Regions from separate parts of the Proteiniborus sp. MB09-C3 genome, predicted to be linked through region 1. Evidence: predicted binding sites of a transcription regulator. Region 1 holds the regulator's gene; each other region holds the start of a gene.
The links. Region 1 encodes NrdR, which represses ribonucleotide reductase genes. Its sites were predicted from a motif close to CACNANATNTNGTG; they were not measured.

Region 1 (3,220 bases):
TATAGGACTGATAAAAGCAATAGATAATTTTGACCTATCACAAAATGTTAGGTTTTCAACATATGCTGTTCCTATGATTATTGGAGAAATAAGAAGATATTTACGTGATAATAATTCAATAAGAGTTAGTAGATCATTAAGGGATATAGCATATAAAGCATTGCAGGCAAGGGATCATTTGGTAAATAAAAATTCAAAGGAACCTACTATATCTGAAATAGCTGAAGCATTAGGTTTACCAAAAGAAGAAGTAGTTTTTGCTTTGGATGCTATTCAAGATCCAATATCTCTATTTGAACCTATATATCATGATAGTGGGGATGCAATATATGTTATGGATCAAGTCAGTGATGAAAAAAGTGAAGATGAGACTTGGTTGGAGGAGATAGCTTTGAGGGAAGCCATTAGAAAGCTAAATGATAGAGAAAAACTCATTCTTAATCTAAGGTTTTATGAAGGAAAGACTCAAATGGAGGTTGCTGAGGAAATTGGAATATCTCAAGCTCAAGTATCAAGACTAGAGAAAACAGCTTTAAAACATATGAGAAAATTAATTTAACTAGCACAGAAGATTAATTAAAATTAATATTCAATTGTTGATAATTTACCATTGTTTCACAGGATAAATATTAGGAATAATATTATAGGCTTACATAGTATATATATAGTATATAAATATTGAAAAGAAGGTGAAACAATGGTAAAGACTACTGATTTACGTGAAAAGGAAGTAATAAATGTAAAGGATGGGACTAGGATAGGATTCATATCAGATTTAGAAGTAAATCTAGAGAAGGGAACAATTGATGCTATTGTCCTACCAGGACCAGGAAGAATACTAGGTTTATTTGGCAAAAATCAAGATTATGTTATCAGATGGCAGAATATTGTTAGAATAGGCTCAGATGTTATCTTAGTAGATCTTAATATAAATACTGAGGATTATTTATTTTATGGAGGAGAAAATAGGGAAGAGTAGAAATAATCAAGTATAGAAGATGATTATATGTAGACATTAAAGAAAAGATATAATATAATTTGATTAAGACTTTGGCTTAAAGGGAGGAAAAAAGATGAGATGCCCCTATTGTGATTATTATGAATCCAAGGTAGTTGATTCTAGGCCTACTGATGAAGGACAAGCTATTCGTAGGAGGAGAGAATGTATTAAATGCAATAAGCGATTCACAACTTATGAAAAGATTGAGGACATACCCCTTGTAGTAATTAAAAAAGATGGAAATAGACAATCATATAATAGAAATAAACTCCTAAATGGGATAATTAGAGCCTGTGAAAAGAGACCAGTTTCTATGAAGGCTATTGAAGATATGGTGGATGAAATAGAGAAGACGCTTTTTAACTCTATGGAAAGAGAGATAACTACAGATCTCATAGGAGAGATGGTTATGAATAGACTCAAAAACATTGATGAGGTTGCCTATGTTAGATTTGCTTCTGTATACAGGCAGTTTAAAGATTTGAATACATTCATGGATGAGCTTAAGAAAATACTTGATGAAAAATAGGACTCTTTTGAGTCCTTTTCAAGTATTTTAGGCAGAGAAGCATGTTACTAAGAATTATGGCTTTATTTGGAAGTGCGTTTAGTATTCCCATTATGTTTCATACTGCATTTCAAAAAAAGTTAAAAGAGGTGATACTGTGAACGAAAATATAGGCTTTGAACTAAGAGAAATAGGTGGACTGCACTATTATATAATACCTAGCTTTGAACAGACAGGACTTGTTAAGCACGGATTTACTACTAGAATAGGCGGAGTAAGCCCTAAGCCTTTTAACACATTAAATCTAGGCTTAAATACAAAAGATGAAAAAGAAAATATAATAAGAAATTTCCAAAGCATTTCAGATGCTTTTAACGTTCCCCTAGAAAAAATGGTACTATCTGATCAAGTACATGCTACAACTATAAGAATTGTAACAGAAGAAGATGCAGGTAAGGGCTTAGATAAGCCTTTGGATTATAAAGAAATAGATGGGCTTCTAACTAATGTAAGAGGCCTTATGCTTTTAACTTTTTATGCAGACTGCGTTCCCCTATTTTTCCTTGATAAAGTTAAAAATGTTGCAGGAGTTGCACACGCTGGCTGGAAGGGCACTGTAGCAAGGATAGGAGAAAAAATGATTGACACAATGAAAAAGGCTTATGGTTCAAACTCTAAGGATATACTGGTGGGCATAGGTCCATCAATTGGGTCTTGCTGTTATACAGTTAAAAAAGATGTATACGATAAATTCAATGAGAGTCTACCATTTACTGAAGAAGTGCTTATGAAAGAGTCTACAGAAACATGGAGGTTAGACTTGTGGAAAGCAAATAAAAAGATATTAGAGGAAAATGGAATATTAAGTAGAAATATTACCATATGTGGACTGTGTACTGGCTGCAATAATGATAAGTTTTTTTCCTATAGAAAGGAAAATGGAAGAACAGGAAGAATGGCTGCTTTAATACAGCTTATATAATTCGACAATAAAAGGGATGATTGTATGAGGTCACATGAATTTGAAAAGCTTCTACTGCAAAAAATTTTGCAGCATATAGATGTAGGAATTCATGTTGTAGATTCAGATGGAAAAACCATATTTTATAATGAATCAATGGCTAAATTAGAGGGGATTGAAAAAGAAAAGGTTATAAACCAGCAGTTGCTAGAAATATTTCCTAGTCTAAATGAGCACACAAGTACTTTGTTAAGTGTTGTCAGTACTGGGCAGAAGATATTCGATAAAACTCAGACCTACTTAAATTATAAAGGCGAAAAAATAACTACAATAAATACAACTATTCCTATTAAGAAAGATAAAACTGTTTTAGGAGCACTGGAAATTGCAAGGAACGTTACTAATATTCAAAAGCTTTCAGAACAACTGGTTGATTTGCAGATGGAACTCATTGGAGATAAAGAAAAAGAGCCTTTAAGTACGGGCAATAAGTATACATTTGAGGACTTAAGAGGTCATAATGAAAGCTTTGTAAGATCTATAGACATTGCTAGGAAGGCAAAGGATTCATCTTCTAGTGTATTAATTTATGGTGAAACAGGCTCTGGAAAAGAACTGTTTGCTCAAAGTATACATTACGATGGAAGCAGAAAAAACAATCCGTTTATTGGACAAAACTGTGCTGCCTTACCAGAATCTCTATTGGAGAGCATTTTATTTGGAACAGTAAAAGGAAGCTTTACAGGCGCAC
Region 2 (3,220 bases), 370 kb from region 1:
TCAAGATTCCAGAGGCTTCCTGTTTCCTCTTGGAATATCTGGATTACTCTATTCATAAACTCCATTATATCTATTGCAAAGTCTCTGCCCTCTTCTGTTGTGATATCTTTTCCAAGTAAATTAATGCATGCCTCATTCATTCCGTTCAATCCTATAGTACTAAAGTGATTCTTAAAATATTCTCCCTCTGCATCCTTAATAGCTTGAAGATAGAATCTAGAATAAGGGTAAAGTCCTGCATCCATGTATCTTTCAAGTACCTTACGCTTTGTTTCGCATATTTCCTTGGATATTTCCATTAGCTCTCTAACTCTTTTCTTAAATTCCTCTACTGAGTGGGCTAAATATCCTATACGTCCCATATTCAATGTAACCACATTTATAGAGCCTGTAAGCGGATTTGCACCAAATAATCCTCCACCTCTTCTTCTAAGCTCACGATTATCAAGCCTAAGTCTACAGCACATACTCCTTACATCTTCTGGACTTAAGTCACTATTTACAAAGTTTGCAAAATATGGAGTACCAAACTTTCTAGTCATCTCCATAATGGAATCAACCACTTCTGAATTCCAAGGAAAATCCTTAGTAATGTTTATTGTAGGTATAGGAAAACTAAAGCTTCTGCCTGCTCCATCTCCCTCCATCATTACCTCGCTATATGCCTTATTGAACATGTCCATTTCCTTTTGGAATTCTCCATAGGTTTTATCTTTTCTCTTGCCTCCAATGATAACCTCCATATTCTTAATCATTGGATGTGGAGTAATGTCTAAGGTTATATTAGTAAAAGGAGTTTGAAATCCAACCCTAGTAGGTATGTTTAGATTGAATACAAAACTCTTCACTATCTTTTTCACTTCATCATAGCTTAGCCCGTCATAATAAATAAATGGAGCCACATAAGTATCTAAAGAACTGACAGCTTGTGCACCCGCCGCCTCTCCTTGAAGTGTATATAGCCAGTTTACAAGCTGCCCTAAAAATGATTGTAAGTGTTTTGCAGGTAAAGATTCGATTTTTCCACTAGCACCTTTAAATCCACATAAGAGAAGAGCCTCCAAATCCCATCCACAGCAATATGGGGCCAATAGGCCTAAATCATGAATATGCAAGTCTCCTTTGATATGTGGATCTCTTAGCTCTTTTCTATATATTTTATTTAACCAATACTTTTTAGTTATAGACTCAACAATATGATTATTTAGCCCTTGTAAGCTAAATCCCATATTAGCATTTTCATTTACTCTCCAATCATCTAGCGATACATATTCATCTATCAGTGTCTCTGCATCCATAAAAAGATTTTTAGTTTCTCTTAGCTCTTCATGCTTTCTTCTGTATAATATGTACGCTTTTGCAGTTTTGGCATGTCCTTCTTCTATCAGAACCTTTTCAACTATGTCTTGAACATCTTCAACAGATGGTATACTTGCTCCAAAAGCTTCTGTTACTATGCTAACTACCATTTTTGATAGTCTTTCAGCAGTTTCTCTATCATCTCCACCAACTGATTTTGCTGCTGAAAATATTGCGTTTTCTATTTTTTTTACATCAAAGTCGACAATATCTCCGTTCCTTTTCTGAACCCTAGTAATCAAGGTATAGCCCCCCTATATTGTGGTATCAATGTTTATGATACATATATATTGTATATTCATATATAATATTATAGATTAAATAAAATTTATTTACAACTGATCTCGTGCTTTTTTTATGTTTTTTTAATATTTAGGACATAAGAACTAAGATAAAATTATTTAATGTTTATTATTATTTTTTGCGGATAATAATAAAGTAAAGATTATTTGGGAGTGATATTTATGAACACAATTGAGATTCTCGTAAACGAGCATGATAATATTAAGAAAGTGCTTAGAATAATAAGAAAAATATGTGTAGATATTGTTGAAGGAAAAGAAATTCCACACGATGATCTGATTTCAATTATTGATTTTATAAGAAATTATGCAGACAAGTATCACCATGGGAAAGAAGAAGATATGTTATTTAAAGACATGGCAACAGAACTAGTTGATAAAATAGGCTCTGGCCCAGTTCAAGGAATGCTTATTGAGCATGATTATGGAAGAAGTTTTGTTAGAGAGCTTGAAGCTGCCTTAAAAGCATATAAGGAAGGTAATAATGAAGCTAAAGTTGACATAATATCAAATGCTATGGGATATGCAAATCTTTTGGAAAAACACATATTCAAGGAAGACAATATGCTATACAAATATGCAGAAAAAAATCTAAAAGAAGAAACTATAAATAAATTAGATAGAGAATTTAAAGAATATGAAGAAAACAAGGAGCATATAGAAACTAAGGAAAAGTATATTAGATTGGCAAGGGATTTAGAAAAGAAATATATATAAATAAGCGTCATTCTGAACGTAGCAAAAAACTTTATCTCCTTCACCAATCTTAATATCTGTCCGCCGGGACTATAATTATGAGTGTCCTACGAACCAACCTTAGTATCTGTCTGTCAGGAAATCAGTTAGGAGCGCTTTTGAGCCTACGTTCAGGATGACAACTATTTTTACTTTACAAATATTATATATTATCTATTAAAAAGCATTTTTATCCAAATAATATAGTACAAGCTTAGCTATTTCTGCAATTCGTTTTTCATCTATCTTATCTATTGTATCGTCTGGTGTATGATATCCATTTTTTAAATCCATATTGATCAAACATAATGAATCTATGCCTTTAGCACCAAAAGAATCGTGATCACTTCCCTGCCCTGCCTCTTGTGCACAATCAATTTTTAGTACTTTTGAATACTTATAGAACTCTTCCCTTAGTTTAGTATTAATATTGTCAAAGCTCAATAATGTGAGAGGCATTTCAGTTTTTGAACCTATCATATCTAAATTGATCATAACTGTTGTTTCTTTATTTAGCGGATATAGTGGACTATTAACATAATGATATGAACCATATAGACCTTCTTCTTCTCCATTAAAGGCAATAAAAAGAATAGATTTTTTCGGCTTATATTTTCCTTCCTTCAGTACTCTTGCTATCTCCATCATAACAGCAGTACCTGAAGCATTATCTAATGCCCCTGGGTTATAAGTGCCATTTTTATTGTCTCCTGCATGATCAAAATGAGCTCCTATAATAATGAATTCTTTTTTTAGAGCTTCATCTTTGCCTTCAATGTATCCTATTACATTTGCTGCAGTTACATTTTCAACTGCAAAGTCCG
Region 3 (3,220 bases), 640 kb from region 1:
TCATCTATAGCTGAAGATATGGACGGTATTGCAGAGCAAGTTGGTATACCTACTGTACATATTGAAGCAACAACAGAATCCATGGGAAAAGCCTACAGAATGCTAGGAGATCTTCTAGGAAGAGAAAAAGAAGCTGAAGTATTAGCTCAGTATTGTGAAGAAATCTATAATAATACACAAGAAGTAATGAAAAAGGTTGGCGAGGCTGGAAAAGTTAACCTAATATATAGTGTAGGCGAAGATGGGCTTAGTGTGCTTGCTAAGGATTCTTTCCATGCAGAGATTATAGATCAGGTAAGCAACAATGTAGCTGTAGTAGATGATATTTCAAGTAAAGGCTCTGGAAATCCTGTAGACATGGAACAGATTATTTTATGGGATCCTGAGGTTATAATTTTTGCACCAGGGAGCTACTATAGTGGTGTAGCTGAAGATAAAGCATGGCAGGAGCTTAAAGCTATTAAAAACAACAAATACTTTGAAGTTCCTATGGGTCCATACAATTGGATGGGAACTCCTCCATCTGTTAATCGCTATATGGGTATGATTTGGATAACTCAACTACTGTATCCAGAAGTAGCTCAATACAATCTATATGAAGAAACAGCCAAATATTATAAGCTATTCTACCATTGCGAATTATCAGAAGATCAATACAATGATTTAATAAAGAATTCAAAATAAAAATTTGAAATATAATTGCATAACAGGCGGTAAAAGGGTATAGATATATCTTTTTACCGCTTTGAAAATAATGGGGTGAGATTCAAAATGAATTTTAATTGGAATTCAGATACCATTAGATGGTATCAAGATGCTAATTTTTATACAGGTTATAATAAAAAGGTTGCTGAATTAATTGCACCTAAATTAGAAGGCTACTCTACTTTTTGTGATATAGGCTGCGGCTTAGGTCTTGTGGATTTGGAGCTTAGTAAACACATTGAAAGCATTACTTGTATAGATATCAACAATGAAGCCATCCATGCTTTAAAGAAAAATATGAAATTAAGAAAAATTACAAATATTGAACCACGTTTAATGGACTGTGAGGATATTGAAGAAAGCTGGGATGTCATTTTTATAAGTTTTTTTGGAAGTCGTAATATAGAAAGATTTCTTCCTAATTGTAAGAAGCTTATTGCTGTTGTAGGAAAAGACAATGAAGAGGAACTATTCCCTAGAAAGTATAGAACATTTAAAAAAAATACATATGACAAGGTTGAAAAAGAATTAATTGACAAAGGAATACCTTATTGCCTTGATAAGGCTTTGCTGAAATTTGGTCAACCCTTTATATCCATAGAAGATGCCCAAAGATTTGTTAGAACCTATTCGCCAGAAATTAGTCAAGAGGATTTAGAATTTTTCCTATCTAAACGGATAGTTAAAACAGGTGAAGATGAAAAGGAATACCCATACATAATTCCTAGAAAGAAAACAATAGGTATATTTGAAATTCAAGGCAGCCTAGATAAATAAGATGTTACAGAAATATGAAGAGTTTTAAAAATAGTTAAATAAAAACCTTTATTCTATAAGAATGTTTTTTTATTGTGCAATAACCATGAGTAATAAACTCAGCAAATCCTTGCTGAGTTATTTTATTGAGAAATATTAGGAGAAGGATTTAATTTCAATTCATAATCATGAACCTAATAAATTAGCTATTTATATTTAAAAACTATCCATTGACCTCTATATATGGTATGTGTTAAAATTTATATACCATATATAGAACAATGTAGATTTTATATTATTTTTAACACTATCATTTACATGCAGGAAAATATATATTAACTTAACTAACACAATAGAATAGCTTATGTGCAATTTTGAGGAGGAAAGTAAAGTGATTACTAAAATAATTAAAAGAGATGGGCGAGAAGTTCCATTTAATATTGAAAAAATAGCAAATGCAATATTCAAGGCTTCAAGCTCTGTGGGGATAAAGGATTATGATGCTGCATTTATGTTAGCAGAAAAAACAGTGGATTATATTGAAAAGGAAATGATTAATGTAAATCCATCAGTCGAGATGATACAGGATATAGTTGAGAAGATTCTTATAGAAAACGAATGGATTGAAACTGCTAAGGCGTATATACTTTATAGGGCAGAGAGAACTAGATTGAGAGAAATGAACACTAAGATTATGAAAATATATCAGGATCTAACCTTTAAAGAAGCGGAAGATAATGATGTAAAACGTGAAAATGCAAATATTGATGGAGATACAGCAATGGGAACTATGCTTAAATATGGCTCGGAAGGTGCAAAACAGTTTTACAATATGTTTATATTAAAGCCAGAGTATTCCAAGAGCCATAAAGAAGGAGATATACATATACATGATCTTGATTTTTTAACTCTTACAACTACCTGCTGTCAAATTGACATTGAAAAACTTTTTAGAAATGGATTCAGTACAGGGCATGGTCATTTAAGAGAGCCAAATGATATTCAAAGCTATTCTGCCCTTGCTTGTATAGCAATACAGTCAAATCAGAATGATCAGCACGGAGGTCAAAGTATTCCAAATTTTGACTATGGAATGGCTCCTGGAGTTAAAAAGACTTATAAGAAACACTATATTAAAAATCTATCTAGTGCTATAGAGCTGCTTACAGATAATAAAGAGGCTGGAATAATAGTAGACAATATCGTAAATGCAATTGAGAAGGAATACAATCTTGTGCCTAATTTAAAGCTAGAGGAAGAGTATATTAAGATTGAAGAAAAGCTTCTATTAAGCCATTTTCAAGATATGGAATTAGTAAAAAAAGCTCAAGAGTTTGCAAGAAGTAGAGCCTATACTCAAACAGATAGAAGTACATATCAAGCTATGGAGGCTTTTATACACAATTTAAATACTATGCACAGCAGAGCAGGAGCACAGGTGCCATTTAGTTCTATTAACTATGGTACAGATACATCCTTAGAGGGAAGAATGGTAGTTAAAAATATACTTTTAGCTACAGAGGCAGGTCTTGGCAATGGAGAGACTCCTATATTTCCTATACAGATATTTAAGGTGAAAGAAGGCTTGAATTATAATAATGGAGATATTAACTACGATCTATTTAAGCTTGCATGCAGAGTAAGTGCTAAAAGGCTATTTCCTAACTTCTCATTTATTGATGCTCCATTTAATCTTAAGTATTACAAAGAAGGTAAGCCTGAGACTGAAATAGCTTATATGGGTTGCAGAACAAGGGTA
Region 4 (3,220 bases), 1.8 Mb from region 1:
CATTATCCATTACATTACGTACAAATGAAATTGCAAATAATGGTTCTATTCCGCTGCTAGCTCCTGCTATGATGCTTATAGTTCCAGTTGGTGCAATTGTAGTAGTAGTGGAGTTTCTTAGCTCAATACCATTTGCCTTAAATATGCTTTTTTCGTGTGCAGGAAAAGTCCCCCTCTGAGCAGCTAGTTCAGACGACTTCTTCTTTGATCTTTTATCTATAAACTCCATGATTTTTTCTGCTAATTCTACAGCTTCATCTGAATTATATGGCAGTCCTAAATAAAATAATATATCTGCAAAGCCCATTATTCCTAGGCCTATTTTTCTAGTGGATTTAGTCATATTATCTATTTCTTCTAGTGGATATTTATTTACATCAATTACATTGTCTAAAAAATGTACAGCTTTATCTACTGTTTCTCCAAGTCTTGCATAATCTAGTTCATATTTTAAGCCATTTTTCTTAATCATCTTAACTAAATTAATTGAACCTAAGTTACAAGATTCATAAGGAAGTAATGGCTGCTCTCCACAGGGATTAGTACTTTCCATCTCCCCTAATCCAGGTGTTGGATTAGCTTTATTTATTCTGTCTAAAAATATTATTCCAGGTTCTCCATTATTCCAAGCCATACTAACTATATTATCAAATACTTCTTTTGCATTTAGTGAACTCACTGGCTGCTTAGTATGCGGATCTATTAATTCATAACTTTCGCCTTTTTCTACAGCTTCCATAAATTTTTCGGTTAATCCAACGCTTATGTTAAAGTTAGTAATTTCACTTGTATCTTGTTTACATTTAATAAATTCCATTATGTCAGGATGGTCTACTCTAAGGATTCCCATATTGGCTCCTCTTCGTGTTCCTCCTTGTTTTACTGCCTCAGTTGCTGAATTAAAAACCTTCATAAAACTAATTGGTCCTGAAGCTACTCCTCCAGTTGACTTAACTGATGAGCCTCTAGGTCTTAATCTTGTAAAACTAAAGCCTGTTCCTCCGCCACTTTTATGTATTAATGCCGCATTTTTTATGGCATCAAATATACCTTCCATGGAATCTTCAATAGGTAATACAAAGCATGCTGATAACTGTCCTAATTCTCTTCCTGCATTCATAAGAGTTGGTGAATTTGGTATAAATTCTAGATTAGTCATCATATCAAGAAAAACATTCTCTGTATCTTCTATATCTGCACTTTCATCATATATTTTATCTGCCTGAGCAATGTGCTTTGCAACTCTCTTAAACATATCTTCAGGAGTTTCTATTACATTACCCTCTATATCTTTAGTTAGATATCGTCTCTCTAATACCTTAATTGCATTTTCACCTAATTGCATTAAGCCACCTCCGCAAACTACATTTAGTGTAATTGTTATGTTTATATACTAGATATTGTACCATCTCATGTTTTTAGTGTCAATGACAGCAATACATAATTTTGGTAGATGTCCTGAATACAAGTATGTATTTTTCAATAATTTAAGCAAAGTTGTTGACTTATAATAAAAAAACGAGACTAAAGTAACAATATAAATTAATTCCGCTAGCCCCTACATAAGAAGAGTATTTTATTTCATATTATTTCAGTTACCCTCTATAAAAATACCTCTGAATTAAGTATTTGTTTGACTTAATTCCTGCCTAATTCCAGGCTTATCTGGAACTGAATACATACCATTTACCGGTTGATAATCGTAAAGGCAGGTTTTTTTAATATAGGATTAAGCGTCCTTTAATGATGCTCATGAATTAAATAGAGTACTTACTCAGGAAGCATGTTTAGTAAACAAAAAAGGAGCTTTTGCTCCTTTAGATTATTTCAAGAATATCTTTTAAAGTTTCCTGTGCATATTCACCTTTTCTGTATTTCCTCATGGTTACTATTATATTAGGTTGATTTCCTTTAGATACTACTTCCGTTACTTTTTTTGGATGTTCAACAAAACTGCCTAATTCTTTAAAGTTTTCATCATAAAAAACAAAAGTAGGTACTTTAACAATTCCATTATGAGTATATCTGCTGAAAAAGCCTTCATTTCCATCTTTTTTAACGATAGAAATATTAATATTTGGATTTAGCTCTTTCATTTTTTCTAATACAGGTACATTTATCATGCAATCAGGACACCACATTTCAGCACATACGAGTATGTTTATAACCTTATCAATAGATTTAATTCTTTCTATGTATTCATCCTCAAAGCTGATGGAATTAAGAATCTCTAAGGTCTTTTCTTTATAAGTACTGGTATCGGTATTTACAAACTCATCAAATGACATGCCTACAGAAAATAGTTCAAAACCATTCACTTATATTCCCCCCTTATAATATATAAAAAACCATGATATATAAAAACTATCCTGCTAAATTGTATTTCTTTTTTTATTAAATTATAATACATATTATTTTAAAATCAACTAGTATTATGTGGAATAAAGAGAAAATGTTCAAAAAATAAAAAAATCCAGCACGAGTATATTACTGGCTGTACATAGTTTTAATTTCCCAAAAAACAATAAATCCAGCAACGTCCTACTCTCCCAGGCGGTCTCCCACCAAGTACCATCAGCGCTGAAGGGCTTAACTTCTGTGTTCGGTATGGGAACAGGTGTGACCCCTTCGCTATTGTCACTGGATTTATGCCCTAATTTAATAAGGCTTCATATATTTAATTTAAGGCTTATACCTTAAAAACTACACAGCGTCCATATTTCTGGTCAAGCCCTCGACCTATTAGTATCGTTTAGCTTAAAGCATTGCTGCTCTTACACCTACGACCTATCAACCAGTTAGTCTTTCTGGGGTCTTACTCTGTTTACCAGATGGGAAATCTTTTCTTAAGGGGGGCTTCGCGCTTAGATGCCTTCAGCGCTTATCCCTACCAGACTTGGCTACTCAGCCATGCCCTTGGCAGGACAACTGATACACTAGTGGTCTGTCCATTCCGGTCCTCTCGTACTAGGAACAGCTCCTTTCAAATTTCCTACGCCCACGACAGATAGGGACCGAACTGTCTCACGACGTTCTGAACCCAGCTCGCGTGCCTCTTTAATGGGCGAACAGCCCAACCCTTGGAACCTGCTACAGCTCCAGGATGAGACGAGCCGACATCGAGGTGCCAAACCTCCCCGTCGATGTGGACTCTTGGGGGAGATAAGCCTGTTATCCCCGGGGTAGCTTTTATCCGTTGAGCGATGGCCCTTCCACTCGG

Region 2: the regulator NrdR is predicted to act here: its motif matches at 1,610-1,623, upstream of QO263_RS16000 (ribonucleoside triphosphate reductase).
Region 3: the regulator NrdR is predicted to act here: its motif matches at 1,697-1,710, upstream of QO263_RS17065 (anaerobic ribonucleoside triphosphate reductase).
Region 4: the regulator NrdR is predicted to act here: its motif matches at 1,392-1,405, upstream of QO263_RS05050 (vitamin B12-dependent ribonucleotide reductase).

Annotation. Positions count from the first base shown of each region.
Region 1 covers NZ_CP127161.1:2,834,342-2,837,561, reverse strand. The annotation lists gene sigG (RNA polymerase sporulation sigma factor SigG) at 1-559, shown strand, start outside; gene QO263_RS13880 (YlmC/YmxH family sporulation protein) at 698-979, shown strand; gene nrdR (transcriptional regulator NrdR) at 1,074-1,529, shown strand; gene pgeF (peptidoglycan editing factor PgeF) at 1,666-2,490, shown strand; gene QO263_RS13865 (sigma-54 interaction domain-containing protein) at 2,515-3,220, shown strand, end outside.
Region 2 covers NZ_CP127161.1:3,206,929-3,210,148, forward strand. The annotation lists gene QO263_RS16000 (ribonucleoside triphosphate reductase) at 1-1,601, opposite strand, end outside; gene QO263_RS16005 (hemerythrin domain-containing protein) at 1,824-2,378, shown strand; gene QO263_RS16010 (M28 family peptidase) at 2,574-3,220, opposite strand, start outside.
Region 3 covers NZ_CP127161.1:3,470,886-3,474,105, reverse strand. The annotation lists gene QO263_RS17075 (ABC transporter substrate-binding protein) at 1-684, shown strand, start outside; gene QO263_RS17070 (class I SAM-dependent methyltransferase) at 772-1,482, shown strand; gene QO263_RS17065 (anaerobic ribonucleoside triphosphate reductase) at 1,853-3,220, shown strand, end outside.
Region 4 covers NZ_CP127161.1:1,071,994-1,075,213, reverse strand. The annotation lists gene QO263_RS05050 (vitamin B12-dependent ribonucleotide reductase) at 1-1,345, opposite strand, end outside; gene QO263_RS05045 (thioredoxin family protein) at 1,818-2,318, opposite strand; rRNA gene rrf (5S ribosomal RNA) at 2,529-2,645, opposite strand; rRNA gene QO263_RS05035 (23S ribosomal RNA) at 2,723-3,220, opposite strand, start outside.